DNA from 3 places in the Streptomyces sp. NPDC056361 genome. Region 2 is predicted to be linked to each of the others. Evidence: riboswitches for the same ligand, from Rfam matches in the RefSeq annotation. Region 2 holds a riboswitch; each other region holds the start of a gene.

Region 1 (6,092 bases), on a different contig from region 2:
GTGAGGTCCTTGACGTCGGCGATGCCCTGGAGCTTCTTGGAGCCGACCAGGTCCTTGATCTTGGAGATGACCTTCTCGGGGCCGACCGTGAACGGCAGCTCGGTCACGATGATGCCCTTGCGGCGGGCGGTCACCGTCTCCACGGTCGCCGTGGCGCGGATCTTGAAGGAGCCGCGGCCCGACTCGTACGCGTCCTTGATGCCGGAGAGGCCGACGATCCGGCCGCCGGTGGGCAGGTCGGGGCCGGGCACGAACCGCATCAGGGTCTCGAGGTCGGCGCCGGGGTACCGGATGAGGTGGCGGGCGGCCGCGACGACCTCGCCGAGGTTGTGCGGCGGCATGTTGGTCGCCATGCCGACCGCGATGCCGGACGCGCCGTTGACCAGCAGGTTCGGGTAGGCGGCGGGGAGCGCGACCGGCTCCTGCTCCTGGCCGTCGTAGTTCGGCGCGAAGTCGACCGTGTCCTCGTCGATGGACTCGGTCATGAGCAGCGCGGCCGGGGCCATCCGCGACTCGGTGTACCGCATGGCGGCCGGCGGGTCGTCGTTGCCGAGGGAACCGAAGTTGCCGTGGCCGTCGACGAGGGGCAGCCGCATGGAGAAGGGCTGTGCCATGCGGACCATGGCGTCGTAGATCGAGGCGTCGCCGTGCGGGTGCAGCTTGCCCATCACCTCGCCGACGACGCGGGCGCACTTGACGAACCCGCGGTCGGGGCGGAGCCCCATCTCGCCCATCTGGTAGACGATGCGGCGCTGGACGGGCTTCATGCCGTCGCGGGCGTCGGGGAGCGCGCGCGAGTAGATCACCGAGTACGCGTACTCGAGGAAGGAGCCCTGCATCTCGTCGACGACGTCGATGTCGAGGATTCGCTCCTCGAACGCGTCGTCCGGCGGCGGTGTCTTCGTGCTGCGGCGGGCCATCGCGGCTGCGGCTCCTTCACCAACAAGGTTGATCTGACGCGGACCATTGTGGACCGTGCCACCGACAACGCCGACCTCGACCCGGAAGAGGGACATCGGGACCCGACGGGAACTTCGCGAAGTGTCGGCGCGCTTGCATACAGTGGCAGGACTTTTTCACATCGCGATCGAAGGGACGTACATGCCCATGGGTCACACGGCCACGGCCGAGGCCGGCTCCGGCGGCCTGACAGCGACCGAGCACCGGTTGGCGAACGGCCTGCGCGTGGTGCTCTCGGAGGACCACCTGACCCCGGTCGCCGCGGTCTGCCTCTGGTACGACGTCGGCTCGCGCCACGAGGTCGAGGGCCGCACGGGCCTCGCCCACCTCTTCGAGCACCTGATGTTCCAGGGTTCGAAGCAGGTCCACGGGAACGGCCACTTCGAACTGGTGCAGGGCGCGGGCGGCTCGCTCAACGGCACGACGAGCTTCGAGCGCACCAACTACTTCGAGACCATGCCCACGCACCAGCTGGAGCTCGCCCTCTGGCTGGAGGCCGACCGCATGGGCTCGCTGCTGGCCGCCCTGGACGACGAGTCCATGGAGAACCAGCGGGACGTCGTCAAGAACGAGCGCCGCCAGCGCTACGACAACGTGCCGTACGGCACCGCGTTCGAGAAGCTCACCGCCCTCGCCTACCCGGAGGGCCACCCGTACCACCACACCCCGATCGGCTCCATGGCCGACCTGGACGCGGCGACGCTGGAGGACGCGCGGAACTTCTTCCGCACGTACTACGCGCCGAACAACGCGGTGCTGTCCGTCGTCGGCGACATCGACCCGGTGCAGACCCTCGCCTGGATCGAGAAGTACTTCGGCTCCATCCCGCAGCACGACGGCAAGCTGCCCCCGCGCGACGGCTCGCTGCCCGAGGTCATCGGCGAGCAGCTGCGCGAGGTCGTCGAGGAGGAGGTCCCGGCCCGCGCGCTGATGGCCGCCTACCGGCTGCCGCACGACGGCACGCGCGAGTGCGACGCCGCCGATCTGGCCCTGACGGTCCTGGGCGGTGGCGAGTCGTCCCGCCTGCACAACCGGCTGGTCCGCCGCGACCGCACGGCCGTCGCCGCCGGCTTCGGCCTGCTGCGGCTCGCCGGCGCGCCCTCGCTGGGCTGGCTGGACGTGAAGACCTCCGGAGGCGTCGAGGTCCCGCAGATCGAGGCGGCCGTCGACGAGGAGCTCGCCCGGTTCGCCGCCGAGGGCCCCACGCCCGAGGAGATGGAGCGCGCGCAGGCCCAGTTGGAGCGCGAGTGGCTCGACCGGCTCGGCACCGTCGCGGGCCGCGCCGACGAACTGTGCCGGTTCGCCGTGCTGTTCGGCGACCCGCAGCTCGCCCTGACGGCCGTGGACCGGGTCCTGGACGTCACCGCCGAGGAGGTGCAGGCGGTCGCCGCGGCCAAGCTGCGCCCCGACAACCGCGCGGTCCTGGTCTACGAGCCGGTGGCCACCGACGAGAGCGACAGCGACGAGGAAGAGGGAGCGGACCAGTGACCGACGCTGCCGCGTCTTTGACGAGCATGGACTTCCACCCGCAGCCGGCGCCGGGCGCCGCCAGGCCCTGGGCGTTTCCGGCCCCGGACCGCGGGAAGCTGGACAACGGCCTGACGCTGCTGACCTGCCACCGCCCCGGCCAGCAGGTCGTGGCCGTGGAGATCTTCCTGCCGGCCCCGCTGGACGCGGAGCCCGCCGGTCTCGACGGCGTCGCCACGATCATGGCCCGCGCGCTCTCCGAGGGAACGGACCAGCGCAGCGCCGAGGAGTTCGCGGCCGACCTGGAGCGCTGCGGCGCGACGCTCGACGCGCACGCCGACCACCCGGGCGTACGGGTCTCCCTGGAGGTCCCCGTCTCCCGGCTGCCCAAGGCGCTCGGGCTGCTCTCCGAGGCCCTGATCGCCCCGGCGTTCCTGGAGACCGAGATCGAGCGCCTGGTGCGCAACCGTCTCGACGAGATCCCGCACGAGACGGCCAACCCGTCCCGCCGCGCCGCCAAGCAGCTCTCCAAGGAGCTCTTCCCGGCCGAGTCCCGGATGTCCCGGCCGCGCCAGGGCACCGAGGAGACCGTCGCCGCGATCGACGCCGCCGCCGTCCGCGCCTTCTACGACGCGTACGTCCGGCCCGGCACCGCCACGGCGGTGGTCGTCGGCGACCTGACCGGCGTCGACCTCGACAAGGTCCTCGCGGACACGCTGGGCGCCTGGACCGGCGAGCCGGCCGAGCCGCTCCCGATGCCGCCGATCACGGCGGACGACACCGGACGGGTCGTCATCGTGGACCGCCCGGGAGCCGTGCAGACCCAGCTGCTCATCGGCCGGATCGGTGCCGACCGGCACGACCGCGTCTGGCCGGCCCAGGTCCTCGGCACGTACTGCCTCGGCGGCACCCTCACCTCGCGGCTCGACAAGGTCCTGCGCGAGGAGAAGGGCTACACGTACGGCGTGCGGGCCTTCGGCCAGGTGCTCCGCTCGGACGCCGAGGGGAACGGCGCCTCGATGCTCGCCATCAGCGGCTCCGTCGACACCCCCAACACCGGTCCGGCCCTCGAGGACCTGTGGCAGGTGCTGCGCACCCTCGCCGCCGAGGGGCTCACCGACGCCGAGCGCGAGACCGCCGTGCAGAACCTGGTGGGGGTCGCGCCGCTCAAGTACGAGACGGCCGCCTCCGTCGCCGGGACGCTCGCCGACCAGGTCGAACAGCACCTTCCGGACGACTTCCAGGCCCAGTTGTACGCGCGCCTGGCCGAGACCGGCACGGTGGAGGCGACCGCTGCCGTGGTCAGCGCCTTCCCCGTGGACCGGCTCGTCACGGTGCTGGTGGGCGACGCGGCGCAGATCGCGGAGCCCGTGCGGGCGCTCGGCATCGGCGAAGTGACCGTCGTGACCGGCTGATTCCGGTTCCGGTGTGACAACGGGAGGGCCTCGGCGGCATGTTCGCCGGGGCCTCTCGCTATGTCCGTATTGAGAGCAAGGGTGACCCTTTGCCCTGTGGCATGTCTTACAAAAGGCGTGTCCGGTTGGTGATTGAAAGACGATCCGCATAGCGTCGGTGCGGCTGTTCGTCAGTGCACGTGCCGCAGCCGCGGCATCGGACAGTCATCGCCGAGTCCCCGTCAGGCGCGAGCCTGGGGAGCCGGGGACCCACATGAGTCCCTGGGGTGAATCGGACGCCTTCGTCCCGTACGGAGGGGCCCGTAGGAGACCTTCCTGCTCCGAACCCGTCAGCTAACCCGGTAGGCGAGAAGGAAGGAAAGGATCAGCCACTACATGGCGTTCACCCGTGCCACCGGGAAGCATCGTGGTCCGAGCCGGATGGCGCGCCGCAGCGTGGGCATCGCCGGCGTCGCGACGCTCGCCACCACCGGCGTCATCGGAACCCTCGCCTCCCCGGCGCTCGCCGCCGACACGGACAACCGCTCCGCCGAGGACACCGGCCTCACCCAGGTCATCACCGAGGACTCCCTCGTGGACCGGATCGACGCCCAGGCCGCCGCCCAGGAGCAGGAGGCCGTCGAGGCCGTCGCCCAGGCGAAGGCCAAGGCCGAGGCGAAGCGCAAGGCCGAGGCCCGCGCCAAGGAGATCCGCCAGGAGCGCGAGCGCGCCGCCCGCGAGGCCGAGCGCCGCCGTCTGGCCTCCTTCCAGCTCCCCATCGCCGGCTCGTACGTCTCCACCGGTTACAAGACCGGTGGTTCGCTCTGGTCCTCGGGCAGCCACTCCGGCGTCGACTTCCACGCCGCCTACGGCACCCGGGTCGTCTCCGTCGGCTCCGGCACCGTCGTCGAGGCCGGCTGGGGCGGCGCGTACGGCAACAACATCGTGATCCGGATGAACGACGGCACGTACACGCAGTACGGGCACCTCTCCTCCATCGGGGTCCACGTCGGCCAGACCGTCGAGCCCGGCCAGCAGATAGGCATCTCCGGCTCGACCGGCAACTCGACCGGCCCGCACCTCCACTTCGAGGCGCGCACGGGGGCCGACTACGGCTCCGACATCAACCCGATCGCGTACCTCCGCGCCCGCGGCGTCCACGTCTGACCCCGCCCGGCCCGGTTCCGCACCGCGTCGCAAAAGCCCCGGCTCGTACTGAGCCGGGGCTTTTCGCTGCTCGTGGGGCAGTGGAATAAGGCCATGGATTCGGCCGGGGCATCGGAAATCCCGGCGCGCTGCAATAGAGTCGATGATCAGGCGCAGAACAGGCGCTGCTCGAATTGTCTCGCGCGGACCAAGGCGGAGGTCGGACATGCGCATTCCCGCGCATTCGGTATGCACGGCGATCAGGGACGACATCGTCTCCGGCGTCTACGAGCGGGGCGGCCGGCTGACCGAGGAACAACTCGCCCGCCGGTACGGGGTCTCGCGCGTCCCGGTCCGCGAGGCCCTGCGCACGCTGGAGTCCGAGGGCTTCGTCGTGACCCGCCGGCACGCGGGGGCGCACGTCGCCGAGCCCACCGAGCAGGAGGCGGCCGACCTGCTCGACATGCGGTCGCTGCTCGAACCGCTGGGGGCCGCGCGGGCCGCGCAGCGGCGCACCGACGCCCACCTCAAGGTGCTGCGGGGCCTGGTCAGGCTGGGCCAGGAGCGCGCCAGGCGCGGCCAGGGCGAGGATCTGCGCTCGCTCGGCGGCTGGTTCCACGAGACGCTCGCGCAGGCCTCGGGCAGCCCGGCCCTGACGGCGCTGCTCACCCAGCTGCGGCACAAGATCGCCTGGATGTACGCGGTGGACGTGCCCGCCCAGCCGGTGGAGGCCTGGGCCGAGCACGGCGCCATCGTCGACGCGGTGGCGCGCGGTGACGCCGAGCGGGCCAGGGCGCTGACCGTGCTGCACGCCGAACGCTCCCTGCCGCTGCACCGGCTCAAAAGGCCGGAGCGGGGTCGTGTGAGGGTTTCGCAACATGCAGTCAACACGGCGAGTGCCCGGAATTAACGTGCGCACCGTATACAAAGAAGAGGTATTCGAGCGGCGTTATTCGTGCTGCCCGGAACAATGACCGGGAGAATGTGAATGGCCGTGGGGGGCCGGGGGACGGGGCCCCCGCCCAACCGAGGGGGGGGGGCCCGGTGAATCCGGGGAGGGGGGGGGGGGCCAAACCCCGGCGAGTTTAAAAAAAAAAAAACCCACCCCAAAAAACCCACAAGAGG
Region 2 (6,092 bases):
CATGGTCCCCGCCTTCGGCCTGCTGACCTGGCTCGCGGTGTGGAGCCGGCAGCGCGAGCTGCGCACGATATCCGGCGAGCTCCCGGCGTACGCGGCGGCCGGCTGGCTCTCCCCCGCCGAGCCGCTCGCGCTCTCCTCGATGCGCGCCCGCCAGCTGGCCCGCTCCTTCGCCGGCCGGACGTACGGCCCGGCGGCCGCGCGGGCCGTCGGCGAGTACGAGTCCTTCGCGACGACCCTCGCGTTCCTCCGGGACCGGGCCAGGCGCGGCACGGCCGGGCCCGACTTCCCGGCCCGCGAGCAGGAGCTGCTGCACCACCTGTGGCAGCGCCGCGCAGTCGCCTCGCCGTCCCTGACGTACGCGGCGCGGGCGACGGGCCGGGTGTGGGCGCCGCCGCAGTACCTGGACTACGGCGGCTACAACCCGTACCGGAGCTAGCCGGGGCCCGCCGGAGCGGGCCGGAGCCGACCGGACACCGGACACCGGACCGGGGCGGAGTCGGACCGAGTCACCCGAAGCCAGCCGGAGTCGGCGTGGTCAGGCGGAGTCGACGTGGTCGGGCGTGGTCAGTCGGCGGACGCCTCCGTGAGGAGGGTGAGCTCGGCCTCGGTGAGCGTCAGATCGGCGGACGCGACCAGGGCCGGGAGCTGCTCGACCGTACGGGCCGAGGCGATCGGCGCGACGACGGTGGGCCGGGAGGCGAGCCAGGCGAGGGCGACGGTGGCGGGCTCCGCTTCGTGCGCCTCGGCGACGGTGTCGAGCGCGGAGAGGACGGCCCGGCCGCGCTCGGTGTCGAGGTGCCGGCCGGCGCCGGCCGCGCGGACGCTGTCGACGGTGGCGCCGGGGCGGTACTTGCCGGTGAGGAAGCCGGAGGCGAGGCCGTAGTACGGGACGGCGGCGAGCCCGCCCTGCTCGGCGGTCGCCAGGAGCGGGCCCTCGTAGGTCGCGCGGGAGACCAGGTTGTACTGCGGCTGGAGGGCCACGTACCGGGTGAGGCCCTCGGCCTCGGCGAAGTCGAGGGAGGCGCGCAGCCGCTCCGGGGAGATGTTGGAGGCGGCGACGGCGCGCACCTTGCCGTCCTTCACCAGCTGGTCGAGGGCGGTGACGATCTCCTCGACGGGAACGGTCTCGTCGTCGAAGTGCGTGTAGTAGAGGTCGATGCGGTCGGTGCCGAGGCGGCGCAGCGACTCCTCCGCGGCGCCCTTGATGGTGGGCGCGGAGAGCCCCTTGAAGTGGGGGTGGGCGCCGACCTTGGTGGCGACGACGATGTCGTCGCGGTTGCCGCGGGAGGCGAGCCAGCGGCCGATGACCGTCTCCGACTCGCCGCCCTCGTTGCCCTCGACCCACGCGGAGTACATGTCCGCGGTGTCGACGAAGTTGCCGCCGGCGGCGGCGTAGGCGTCGAGGACGGCGAAGGACCGGGCCTCGTCGGCGGTCCAGCCGAAGACGTTGCCGCCCAGGGCGAGCGGGAAGACGTGCAGATCGGAGCTGCCCAGCGGGCGGAGAGAGGTCATGGGGTGATCAACCCCGCCCGCCGCCGGGCCTATTCCGTGCGAGCGGCCCGGGACGGCCTCAGACCGTCAGGCCCTTGGAGCGGAGCCACTGCGCCGGGTCGATGCCGTCGCCGCCGGCGGTGTGGACCTCCATGTGGAGGTGGGCGCCGGTGACGTTGCCGGTGGCGCCGACACGGCCGATGGTCTCGCCGGTGCCGACGGTCTGGCCCGCGGAGACCGTCATGGACGAGAGGTGGCAGTACCAGACCTCGGTGCCGTCGGCGAGCTCCAGGACGATGCGGTAGCCGTAGGAGCCGGACCAGCCCGCGGACTTCACGGTGGCGCCGTGGACCGCCTTGAGCGGGGTGCCCGTGGGCGCGGCGAAGTCGAGGCCGGTGTGGTAGCCGGAGGACCACATCGAGCCGGACTGCATGTAGGAGGCGGTGAGGGTGTACGAGGAGACGGGCAGCGAGTAGCTCGCGGCGAGCTTGGCGAGGCGCTCGGCCTCCGCCTTCGCGGCGGCTTCCGCCTCGGCCTTGGCCTTCGCCTCCGCCTCGGCCTTCGCCTTGGCCTCGGCGGCCGACTTCTCCGCCGCGGCTTCCTTGGCCGCGGCCTCCGCGGCGGCCTTCTCGGCGGCCAGCTTCTCCGCGGCGGCCTTGTCGGCGGCGTCGGCGGAGGCCTGCTGCTGCTCGGCCTGCTGGAGGATGCGGGCGCGCAGGGCCTCGCCCGCGTCGGCGCCGGTCGCGGTCCGGTCGGTCGCATCGGTCTGCTCGTCGGCCACCGTGGTGTAGGTGGCGGCGGTGAGCGGGTTCGGGTTGGCGCGGGCCGGGCTGACGGGCTCGCTGTCCTCGCCGGGGAGGAGGTCGCCGACGCCGGGGAGGTCGTGGGCGTCCGGGAGGTCGAGGTCGGGGAGCGATATCGCGACCGGCGGCTTCTCCTGCGCGGTGGCGAGGCCGCCCGCGCCGACGGCGGCGATCACGCCGACGCCGAGGACGGTGGAGGAGCGGGCGAAGTTGGAGCGCTGCTTGACGACCCGGTGGCGGCCGCCGGAGCGGCTCTGCGCGCGGAGGGAGTCCTCGGTGGGATTCCACTCGGTGTCCGGGGCGGCGGGACCCGCACCACCACCGAAGGCATCGAAGGGGGCTTCGGGTGCGGGAGTGTTGGACGCCACGGAGGCGCGCTCCTTTCCTTCCTTCTCGCCTACCGGGTTAGCTGACGGGTTCGGAGCAGGAAGGTCTCCTACGGGCACGGTCGCACAGGTGCGAAAGGCCCGATTCACCCCAAGTGGTGGTTCCCCGGTTCCTCTTCAGGATTCGGCGCGCGCGCACGGTGCCGTCTCTTGCGACGGCTGAAACGACCGCGCTGCGTTATCGAACGTTAATAGACAGGGGGTCCCCATTCCAAGCCGTTCCCCTTGATCATTCATTGAAATGGGAGGGAAAGGCCCGAGTTGACCCCCCTTCAGAACGCAACCGCCGGAGATCGCCGATCTGACGTTATGTCAATTGTTATCGCAGTGACACCTCTCGACTACGCCTGGTCACCGCGTCCGGTCATCCCGTCCCCTCCGGCGGCACCACCGGCATGGTCCGCCGCCGCTCCGGCTGCCCCACCGCCGGCCGGCTCACCGCGAGCAGCGCCATGTCGTCCGTCGAACCGCCGCCCGTGTGGAGGCGTACGTCGTCCACGAGCGCGTCGAGCAGCTCCTCGGGCCCCGGGAAGATCCGGCCGGCGAGCCGCTCGGCCGGATCGTAGAAGACGCCCTCCGCGTTCCGCGCCTCCGAGAGGCCGTCGGTGTAGAAGAGCAGGGTCGCGCCCGGCGGATACGGCCGCGCCTCGGCACGGTCCGGCCAGCCCGCCAGGTCCCCCATGCCGAGCGGCAGGGCCGCCTCGGCCGGCTCCATGAGGTCGAGCCGCCCGTCCGCGTACAGCAGCAGTGGGGGCGGGTGCCCGCGGTTCACGACCCGTACGAACCCGCCGAACGTGCCGGTGCCGTCGGTGCGCGGGATCTCGGCGAGGACCGCGGTGGTGAACCCCTCGAAGGCGTCGAGACCGTGCCGGCGGGTGCCTTCGCGGGCCAGCGCCCGTTCGAGCCGCTGCGCCACGCCCTCCAGGGTCCGTTCCTGTTCGGCCGCCTCCCGGAAGGCCCCGATGACGACGGCGACGGCCTCGACCGCGTCCATCCCCTTGCCCCGGACGTCCCCGACCACCAACCGCACCCCGTGCGGGGTGTCCTGGACGGCGAACAGGTCGCCGCCGATGAACGCGTCCGCCTGCGCCGCCTCGTACCGCGCCGCGCACTGGAGTCCGCCGATCCGCTCGGCGGGCATCGGCAGCACCGCCTTCTGCGCGGTCTCCGCGATGACCCGCGCCGAGGCGAGCCGCTCGCCGCTGCGGCGCACGACCTTGTTGATGAGGAGGGCGAGCGCGGAGACGGTGAAGACGGTCAGCGTCTCGGTGAGGGCCGGGATGTCGTCGGCGGTGCCGTTGTAGACGTGCAGCCCGGCGCAGGCGAGGACGGCGGCGATCCCGGTGACCAGGGTGGTGAGCATGGAGAAGAAGGGCGCGGCGATCAGGGGGGCGGCGGAGAAGAGCGGCGCCGCCGTGTACGCCGGCGGTGTCTGCACGTCGAAGACGACACCGCCCATGATGACCAGCGGGGGCAGCGCCCGGATGAAGCTCCGGGCGCTGCCGTACGCCGGGCGGCTCTCGCCGCGCCGACGCCCGCCGCCCGTCACTCTTCGGGGGTGCCCCACCTGTGCTCTCCTGCCCGGTCCGCCCGGCCGCGGTCCGCACCGCGCCCTCCCAGGGTGGCCGCCGCACCCCCGGGCGGCGACTCCCGCGGGGCCGAGTGGCGTAGCCCCCGGGCGGCGACTCCCGCGGGGCCGAGTGGCGTAGCCCCCGGCCCCGCGGGCCCGTCACCGTCCTGGCGGGCCGTCAGCCCCCCGTCGCGGCCTCGGCGAGTCGGCCGCCCCGGGCCAGCAGGGCCATCGCCGCCGCGCACAGCAGGCCCACCGCGCACAGGCCGAGCCATGGCGCCGCCGACCAGCCGGTGACGTCGAGGAGGACGCCCGTGCCCAGGTTCCCGAGGGTGATGCCGACCCCGCACACGGTGTTGTAGAGCCCGTAGTGGGTGGCGACCCAGCGCCCCCGGGACAGGGCGACGACGGTGTCCATCTCGTAGGGGTAGAGCACCGCGTTCGCGACGGCGAGGACCGCCGCGCACAGCAGCAGCCCGACCGCGCCCCGGCCGAGCGCCGCCGGGGCGAGGAACGCCCCGCCCATCAGGGCGAGTCCGAGGACGAGGCACCGCTCGCGGCTCAGGCGGCGCCGGCACCAGGCCGTGATCCGCAGCTGCCCGGCGAGCGCGACCAGCGCCGAGACGACGAACAGCGCCGTGGTGAGCCCCGTGCCGTCCGCGGCGAGCGGCAGCGCCAGGTAGACCTGGAAGGACAGGACGTACGAGCCGGTCATGGCCAGCGAGAAGAACCAGAAGGTCCGGTGTGACAGGACCGTCCGGAACTGCCCCCGCTCCCCCTCCTCCCGGGGCGCGCGGGACGCCCGTACGGGAAGGTGCCGGAGTTGTACGAGGGTCAGGCCGGCGAACAGCACCGCCGCCACCACGCACGTCAGCCGGAACGACACCCCCGTCAGGGCCACTCCGACGAGCGGCCCGAGCAGGATGCCCGCCTGGTAGTGGACGTTGAAGAGCGCGAAGGCCTGCACGCGCCGCTCCTCCCCCGCCTCCGCCGCGAGGCAGGCCCGTACGGCGGGGTTGAACAGGGCTCCCGCCAGCCCGGTCGCGAGGGAGGCGGCGATCAGCATCGGCAGCGACTGGGCGAAGGCGAGCGCCCCGAAGCCGGCCGTCCGCAGCGCGCAGCCGGCCACGATGAGCGGCTTGAAGCCGAGCCGGTCGGCGAGCGCCCCGCCGACCAGGAACATGCCCTGCTGGGAGAGGTTCCGGGCGCCCAGGACGAGCCCGATCGCCCAGGCCGCCATCCCGAGCCCGTCCGCGAGGTGCGCGGCCAGGTACGGCATCAGCATGTAGAAGCCGAGGTTGATGGTGAGCTGGTTGAGGAAGAGGAGCCGCACGGCCGGGTCGAAGGTGCGGCTCTGCCGCCAGACGCCCCCCTTGGCCTCGGCGGCCGCGGCCGTGTTCGCGGTGGTCAACGGACGCGCTCCAGGACCTTGCGGGTCCAGCCGTCCACCCGCGCCCCCGGCTCGTACGCGACCGGGTCCTCGCGCACCGGGCCGTCGAGGAGGCCGTGCGCGGCGCAGAACTCGTCGTTGAAGACGGTGTCGAAGTACCGCTGCGGCCCGTCGGGGAAGACCGCCGCGATCCGGGTCCCGCGCGGCCGGGTGCGGGCCAGCCATCCGGCGACCAGCGCGACCGCGCCGACGCTCCAGCCGCCCGTCGCGAACTGGCGCGAGGCCAGGCGGCGGGCCGCCCGTACCGCCTCCGCCGGGGCCACCCAGTGGACCTCGTCGAAGGCGCCGTGGTCCACGTTCCCCGGATGGATCGAGGAGCCGAGGCCGCGCATCAGCCGGTTCCCGGCCGGCAGGCCGAAGACGGTGGAGTCGACGGAGTCCACGCCGACCAG
Region 3 (6,092 bases), on a different contig from region 2:
AGCTGCCCGAGGTAGGGGCCGAGGCCGGGGTCCTCCAGGTGCGTCACCACGTGGGTGAGCGCGGCGAAGAGCCGGTCGCGCTGCGGGAGCATGTCCTCGGGAAACAGCTCGCGCACACCCGGGTTGTTCCAGAACAGGTGCGAGTAGAAGAAGGTGACGGCTTGTTCGGCGCGTCTCTCGACGACGGCGAACGTAGCTCTGAGCAGCTGGGGGTCCACCGACAAGAATCTAGGGCACGACCTGTACCCCTTGATCACAGGTTCTCCACGAACGTGCCTTCCCGGGGTCGCCCTGTACGGTCGTGGCGTGCGTACGACTCCCGGCCCCGCCCCCGCCCCCGAGCTCTTCACCTGGGAGTTCGCGAGCGATCCCTACCCCGCCTACGCCTGGCTGCGCGAGCACGCGCCCGTGCACCGGACGACGCTGCCCAGTGGGGTCGAGGCCTGGCTCGTGACCCGGTACGCCGACGCCCGGCAGGCGCTGGCGGACCAGCGGCTCTCCAAGAACCCGGCGCACCACGACGAGTCCCCGCACGCGAAGGGGAAGACGGGCATCCCGGGCGAGCGCAAGGCCGAGCTGATGACCCACCTGCTCAACATCGACCCGCCGGACCACACCCGGCTGCGGCGGCTGGTGTCGAAGGCCTTCACCCCGCGCCGGGTCGCCGAGTTCGCGCCGCGGGTGCAGGAGCTGACCGACCGGCTCATCGACTCGTTCGCGGAGCGGGGGAGCGCCGACCTCATCCACGAGTTCGCCTTCCCGCTGCCCATCTACGCGATCTGCGACCTGCTCGGCGTGCCGCCGGAGGACCAGGACGACTTCCGGGACTGGGCCGGGATGATGATCCGGCACGGCGGGGGGCCGCGCGGCGGGGTCGCGCGGTCGGTCAAGAAGATGCGCGGCTATCTCGCGGAGCTGATCCACCGCAAGCGCGAGGAGTCCGGCGAGGACCTCATCTCGGGGCTCATCAAGGCCTCCGACCACGGCGAGCACCTCACCGAGAACGAGGCCGCCGCCATGGCCTTCATCATTCTCTTCGCCGGTTTCGAGACGACCGTGAACCTCATCGGCAACGGGGTCTACCAGCTGCTTCGCCACCCCGGGCAGCGCGAGGGACTCCAGGCCTCGCTCGCGGCCGGGGAGCAGGGGCTCCTGGAGACGGGCGTCGAGGAACTGCTGCGGTTCGACGGGCCGGTGGAGATGGCGACCTGGCGGTACGCGACGCGGGCGCTGACCATCGGCGGGCAGGAGATCCCGGCGGGGGACCCGGTGCTCGTGGTGCTCGCCGCCGCGAACCGGGACCCGGCGCGGTTCGCGGGGCCGGACGTGCTGGACCTCACCCGGCGGGACAACCAGCACCTCGGGTACGGGCACGGCATCCACTACTGCCTGGGTGCGCCGCTCGCGCGTCTGGAGGGCCAGACCGCGCTGGCGACCCTGCTGACTCGCCTGCCGGACCTGCGACTTGCCGTCGACCCGGACGAACTGCGCTGGCGCGGAGGGCTCATCATGCGGGGTTTGCGCACGCTTCCGGTGGAATTCTCCCCTTCCGTACCCCCGCAGTGAACTGACGGTTCATCAGAACTGTGATCTTCGCGTGATCGCCGGTCCACCGACTTGTGACGAGCGTTCGAATACGGCTACCTTCACCGCAGTCTTCAGCCGTCACGCGAAAGGCGCTTCTATGCGTTCCGGGAACGGACGACACCGTCGCCCCCGTCAGGCCCCCGCCCTCGTCGTCGCCGCCGGTGTGACCGGATCCGCCATGGCGCTGCCGCTGCTCGCCACGGGATCCGCCTCCGCCGCCGACGCCTCCACCTGGGACCGGGTCGCCGAGTGCGAGTCCGGCGGCCAGTGGAGCGCCAACTTCGGCAACGGCATGTACGGCGGCCTCCAGTTCACTCAGGACAGCTGGGAGCGCAACGGCGGTCTGGCGTACGCGCCCAGCCCCGACCTGGCCAGCCGCGCCCAGCAGATCGCCGTGGCCGAGAAGGCTCTTGCCAAGGGCAGCACCGAGTGGGCCACCTGCGCGCCGATCGCCGGCCTGACGAACGACGGCAAGGGCACCGGGGTGGACCCGGGCCCGACCTCCGTCCCGAAGGCGCCCACGGGGCCGGTCGCCGAGTCGAACCGGACCGACGGCCTGCCGTCGGCCTCCGCCACGGCCGCCGGGAAGGCGAAGACGGCCACGGCCGTCCCGTCGCCCGTCGCGCCCACCACGCCGGGGACCCCGGACTCCTCGGTCACCCCGGGCGGGTCCGTCACCCCCGCGCCGACGACTCCGGGCACGCCCGATGAGTCCGTTACGCCCGGTACGCCCGTTTCCCCCGGCGAGGTGGGGGATGACGCGTCGTCGGACGCGCCGGGATCCGGTAAGCACCGGGGCGAGGCTGCCGCGGAGGAAACCGACAAGCCGGGCAAGTCCGGTGAATCCGGAAAGCATGCGTCGTCCACGGACAAGTCCGCCGAAAACTCCACCGCGACGCCGTCGGCTGGCGGTGTGAAGAATTCGGGCGCAACGGACAGTCAGGGCACTTCGGGCGCGTACACCGTGCAGCCCGGCGACAGCCTTTCCGACATCGCGCAGTCGAACGAACTGCCCGGAGGCTGGACGGCCCTCTACGACGCCAACCGCCAGACGGTGGGCGCCGATCCGGACCTGATCCTGCCTGGTCAGAGCCTTGAACTGACGAAGGATCCGGTTTCGGCGGAGGGGTAGTTCGGGGCTGTATGTCCGGATCTGGGCAAGTGAGACATGGGTCTCTTCGCCTCAACTGGCGTGTCCTGTCCGTAACCTTTGCCTCCGTCACCTCTCACCTGCACAAACGCCCCCCACCGGAGGGCAAGTAAGGGCGATATTTCCGCAATCGGCCTCTTTGAACTTCCGGTGGGTCTGTGTCTACGGTCTTAACCGCTCGCCACCGCGGGCCCCGTCGACCGAAACGCCGAATCCTGCCGTCGGCCGATGGGAACAGTCGTCGCGTCAGCGCCGAAGGCAGGAGTGGGGGACCCAAGGTAAGTGCCGGTCCCGGCCGTTGAGACAGACGGCCGAAGACCGGCTTGGGGTGAAGCCGCGTGCTAGGACACGCGGCCGGGCAACTTTCCGGCCCGAACCCGACAGCTCACCTCACAGGCGTCGGTGAGGAGAATCTCCATGCTGTTTTCCGGCAAGGGCAAACACCGTCGTCCCTCCAAGGCCACCCAGGTCGCCACGCTCGTCGGCGTCACCGGTGTCGCCGTCGCCGCCCCGCTGATGACCGCGGGCACCGCGTCGGCCGCCACGGCCTCCGAGTGGGACCGCGTCGCCCAGTGCGAGTCCGGCGGCAACTGGTCCATCAACACCGGCAACGGCTACTACGGCGGCCTGCAGTTCTCGGCCTCCACCTGGGCCGCGTACGGCGGCACCGCCTACGCCCCGACCGCCAACCAGGCCTCGAAGTCCCAGCAGATCGCCATCGGCGAGAAGGTCCTCGCGGGCCAGGGCAAGGGCGCGTGGCCGAGCTGCGGCGTGGGCCTCTCCAGCGCCGCGTACACCGGTGGCACCACCGAGGCCCCCAAGCGCACGGCCACCGAGCCCACCACGCGCAGCGAGCAGCGCCAGGCCCCGAAGAAGGCCGCGGCCGTCAAGAAGGTCACCTCGGCCAAGAAGGCCACGGCCCGCAAGACCGTCACCACCCCGGCCGGCAAGACGGTCAAGAAGGGTGACGGCGAGTACCGGGTCGAGGCCGGCGACACGCTCGGCACCATCGCCCAGGAGCACGGCGTCCAGGGCGGCTGGGAGAAGCTCTACGACCTGAACAAGGACGTCGTCGCCGACGCCGACCTCATCTACGTGGGCCAGCAGCTCCACCTGCAGTGAGCCTGACGACCCTCCCGCGGTGACCACCCCGGTCCGGCGCGCCTCCCCCCCCCGTGCGCGCCGGGCCGGGGTTCCGTCTGTCGGACCCCCGACGTGGGACCCCTGAGCAGTTACTGTCCAGTAGATCTGGGGCCCTTCGTCCCCATGTGCATGCCCTTGGGTCCTTTTTCGTCCCAGGGTGCGGGCGCCCGGCGGGCCGGAGCCCCCGGGGCGGTTAGGCTCTTGTCGCAAGGCCAAGCGACCTGCATCGACCTTGCGTCACATCCAGCGTCACATCCCAGAAGGAGATGCTCGTGCCGTCCATCGACGTCGTCGTAGCCCGGGAAATCCTGGACTCCCGAGGCAACCCCACGGTCGAGGTCGAGGTCGGCCTCGACGACGGCAGCACCGGCCGTGCTGCTGTTCCGTCCGGCGCCTCCACCGGTGCGTTCGAGGCCATCGAGCTTCGCGACGGTGACCCCAACCGCTACCTGGGCAAGGGTGTCGAGAAGGCCGTCCTCGCCGTCATCGAGCAGATCGGCCCGGAGCTCGTCGGCTACGACGCCACCGAGCAGCGACTGATCGACCAGGCCATGTTCGACCTGGACGCCACCGAGAACAAGGGCTCGCTCGGCGCCAACGCCATCCTCGGCGTCTCGCTCGCCGTGGCGCACGCCGCCTCCGAGGCCAGCGACCTCCCGCTGTTCCGCTACCTCGGCGGCCCGAACGCGCACCTGCTGCCCGTTCCGATGATGAACATCCTCAACGGTGGGTCGCACGCCGACTCCAACGTCGACATCCAGGAGTTCATGATCGCCCCGATCGGCGCGGAGTCCTTCTCCGAGGCCCTTCGCTGGGGTGCCGAGATCTACCACACGCTCAAGAGCGTGCTGAAGCGCAAGGGCCTCTCCACCGGCCTCGGCGACGAGGGCGGCTTCGCCCCGAACCTCGAGTCGAACCGCGCCGCCCTCGACCTCATCGTCGAGGCCATCAAGGAGGCCGGCTACACCCCGGGCTCCGACGTCGCGCTCGCGCTCGACGTCGCCGCGTCCGAGTTCTACAAGGACGGCAAGTACGAGTTCGAGGGCAAGTCCCGCTCGGCCGCCGAGATGACCGAGTACTACGAGGAGCTCGTCGCCGCGTACCCGATGGTCTCCATCGAGGACCCGCTGTTCGAGGACGACTGGGCGGGCTGGAAGGTCCTCACCGACAAGCTGGGCACCAAGGTCCAGATCGTCGGCGACGACCTCTTCGTCACCAACCCGGAGCGCCTCGCCCGCGGCATCGAGGAGGGCACCGCGAACGCCCTCCTGGTCAAGGTCAACCAGATCGGCTCCCTGACCGAGACCCTCGACGCCGTCGAGCTGGCCCAGCGCAACGGCTTCAAGTGCATGATGTCCCACCGCTCCGGCGAGACCGAGGACGTCACCATCGCCGACCTCGCGGTCGCCGTGAACTGCGGTCAGATCAAGACCGGCGCCCCGGCCCGCTCGGACCGCGTCGCCAAGTACAACCAGCTGCTGCGCATCGAGGAGATCCTCGACGACGCCGCGGTCTACGCCGGCCGCAGCGCCTTCCCGCGCTTCAAGGGCTGAGCTTCTCCGCAAGGCGGCTGCCGCACTTTGCATCCGGAGAATTGAACAGGGAGCAAAGGCGTAGCGAAGCGAAGCGTCCCCGTACTCGGTCCCGTACCGTGTGCGGGGACGTCCGCGTGAACAGGGGAGGCGACACGACATGGCCGCGAAGGACCGGGACCGGTTCTCGACCGCGACCCGGATCAGGCTGCTCGGCGAGCAGACCGCCGCCCGTGTCTACCGCTCCCAGACCCGCCGTCAGGCCCGCCGCTCCCGGCTCACCGGCCGCGCGGCCTTCCTCGCCCTCGTCGTCTGCTCCCTCGTCGTCGCGCTCGCCTACCCGATGCGGAGCTACGTCTCCCAGCAGGGCGAGATCGCCGAGCAGGAGCGCAAGGCCGCCGAGGCCGCGCGTCGGGTCGAGGAACTCAGGGACGAGAAGGCCCGGCTCCAGGACCCGGCCTACGTCCGCCGCCTCGCCCGCGAGCACCTGCACTACGTGCTGCCCGGCGAGACCGGCTTCACCGTGAACGACCCCGACGCGGAGCAGCGTCCCCGCGCCGACCAGGGGGCGGCCGAACGCCCCTGGTACGACAACCTCTGGGACGGCGTCGACCACGCCGACCGTCCCTGACCCCTCCTCCGCGACACAGCAAGGCAGACATGGAAACGCCCCCTCCGCA

Evidence for each region. A riboswitch is a leader RNA that binds a small molecule or an ion and turns the genes downstream of it on or off. The one in region 2 is predicted to bind cyclic di-AMP.
Region 1: linked by a shared signal. The riboswitch ahead of ACFCY7_RS35010 (M23 family metallopeptidase) and the one ahead of ACFCY7_RS28580 (M23 family metallopeptidase) in region 2 are both predicted to bind cyclic di-AMP.
Region 3: linked by a shared signal. The riboswitch ahead of ACFCY7_RS23045 (transglycosylase family protein) and the one ahead of ACFCY7_RS28580 (M23 family metallopeptidase) in region 2 are both predicted to bind cyclic di-AMP.

Annotation. Positions count from the first base shown of each region.
Region 1 is NZ_JBHJQI010000166.1:12,513-18,604, forward strand. Features, by position in the region: gene ACFCY7_RS34995 (DNA topoisomerase (ATP-hydrolyzing) subunit A) at 1-920, opposite strand, end outside; gene ACFCY7_RS35000 (M16 family metallopeptidase) at 1,108-2,448, shown strand; gene ACFCY7_RS35005 (M16 family metallopeptidase) at 2,475-3,842, shown strand; cyclic di-AMP (ydaO/yuaA leader) riboswitch at 4,041-4,205, shown strand; gene ACFCY7_RS35010 (M23 family metallopeptidase) at 4,218-4,988, shown strand; gene ACFCY7_RS35015 (GntR family transcriptional regulator) at 5,194-5,877, shown strand.
Region 2 is NZ_JBHJQI010000108.1:3,909-10,000, reverse strand. Features, by position in the region: gene ACFCY7_RS28590 (PrsW family intramembrane metalloprotease) at 1-436, shown strand, start outside; gene ACFCY7_RS28585 (aldo/keto reductase) at 565-1,512, opposite strand; gene ACFCY7_RS28580 (M23 family metallopeptidase) at 1,571-2,662, opposite strand; cyclic di-AMP (ydaO/yuaA leader) riboswitch at 2,674-2,820, opposite strand; gene ACFCY7_RS28575 (PP2C family protein-serine/threonine phosphatase) at 3,045-4,247, opposite strand; gene ACFCY7_RS28570 (MFS transporter) at 4,429-5,661, opposite strand; gene ACFCY7_RS28565 (PLP-dependent cysteine synthase family protein) at 5,658-6,092, opposite strand, start outside.
Region 3 is NZ_JBHJQI010000071.1:13,684-19,775, forward strand. Features, by position in the region: gene ACFCY7_RS23030 (globin domain-containing protein) at 1-218, opposite strand, end outside; gene ACFCY7_RS23035 (cytochrome P450) at 307-1,566, shown strand; gene ACFCY7_RS23040 (transglycosylase family protein) at 1,685-2,719, shown strand; cyclic di-AMP (ydaO/yuaA leader) riboswitch at 2,978-3,151, shown strand; gene ACFCY7_RS23045 (transglycosylase family protein) at 3,155-3,859, shown strand; gene eno (phosphopyruvate hydratase) at 4,147-5,433, shown strand; gene ACFCY7_RS23055 (septum formation initiator family protein) at 5,573-6,043, shown strand; gene ACFCY7_RS23060 (DUF501 domain-containing protein) at 6,073-6,092, shown strand, end outside.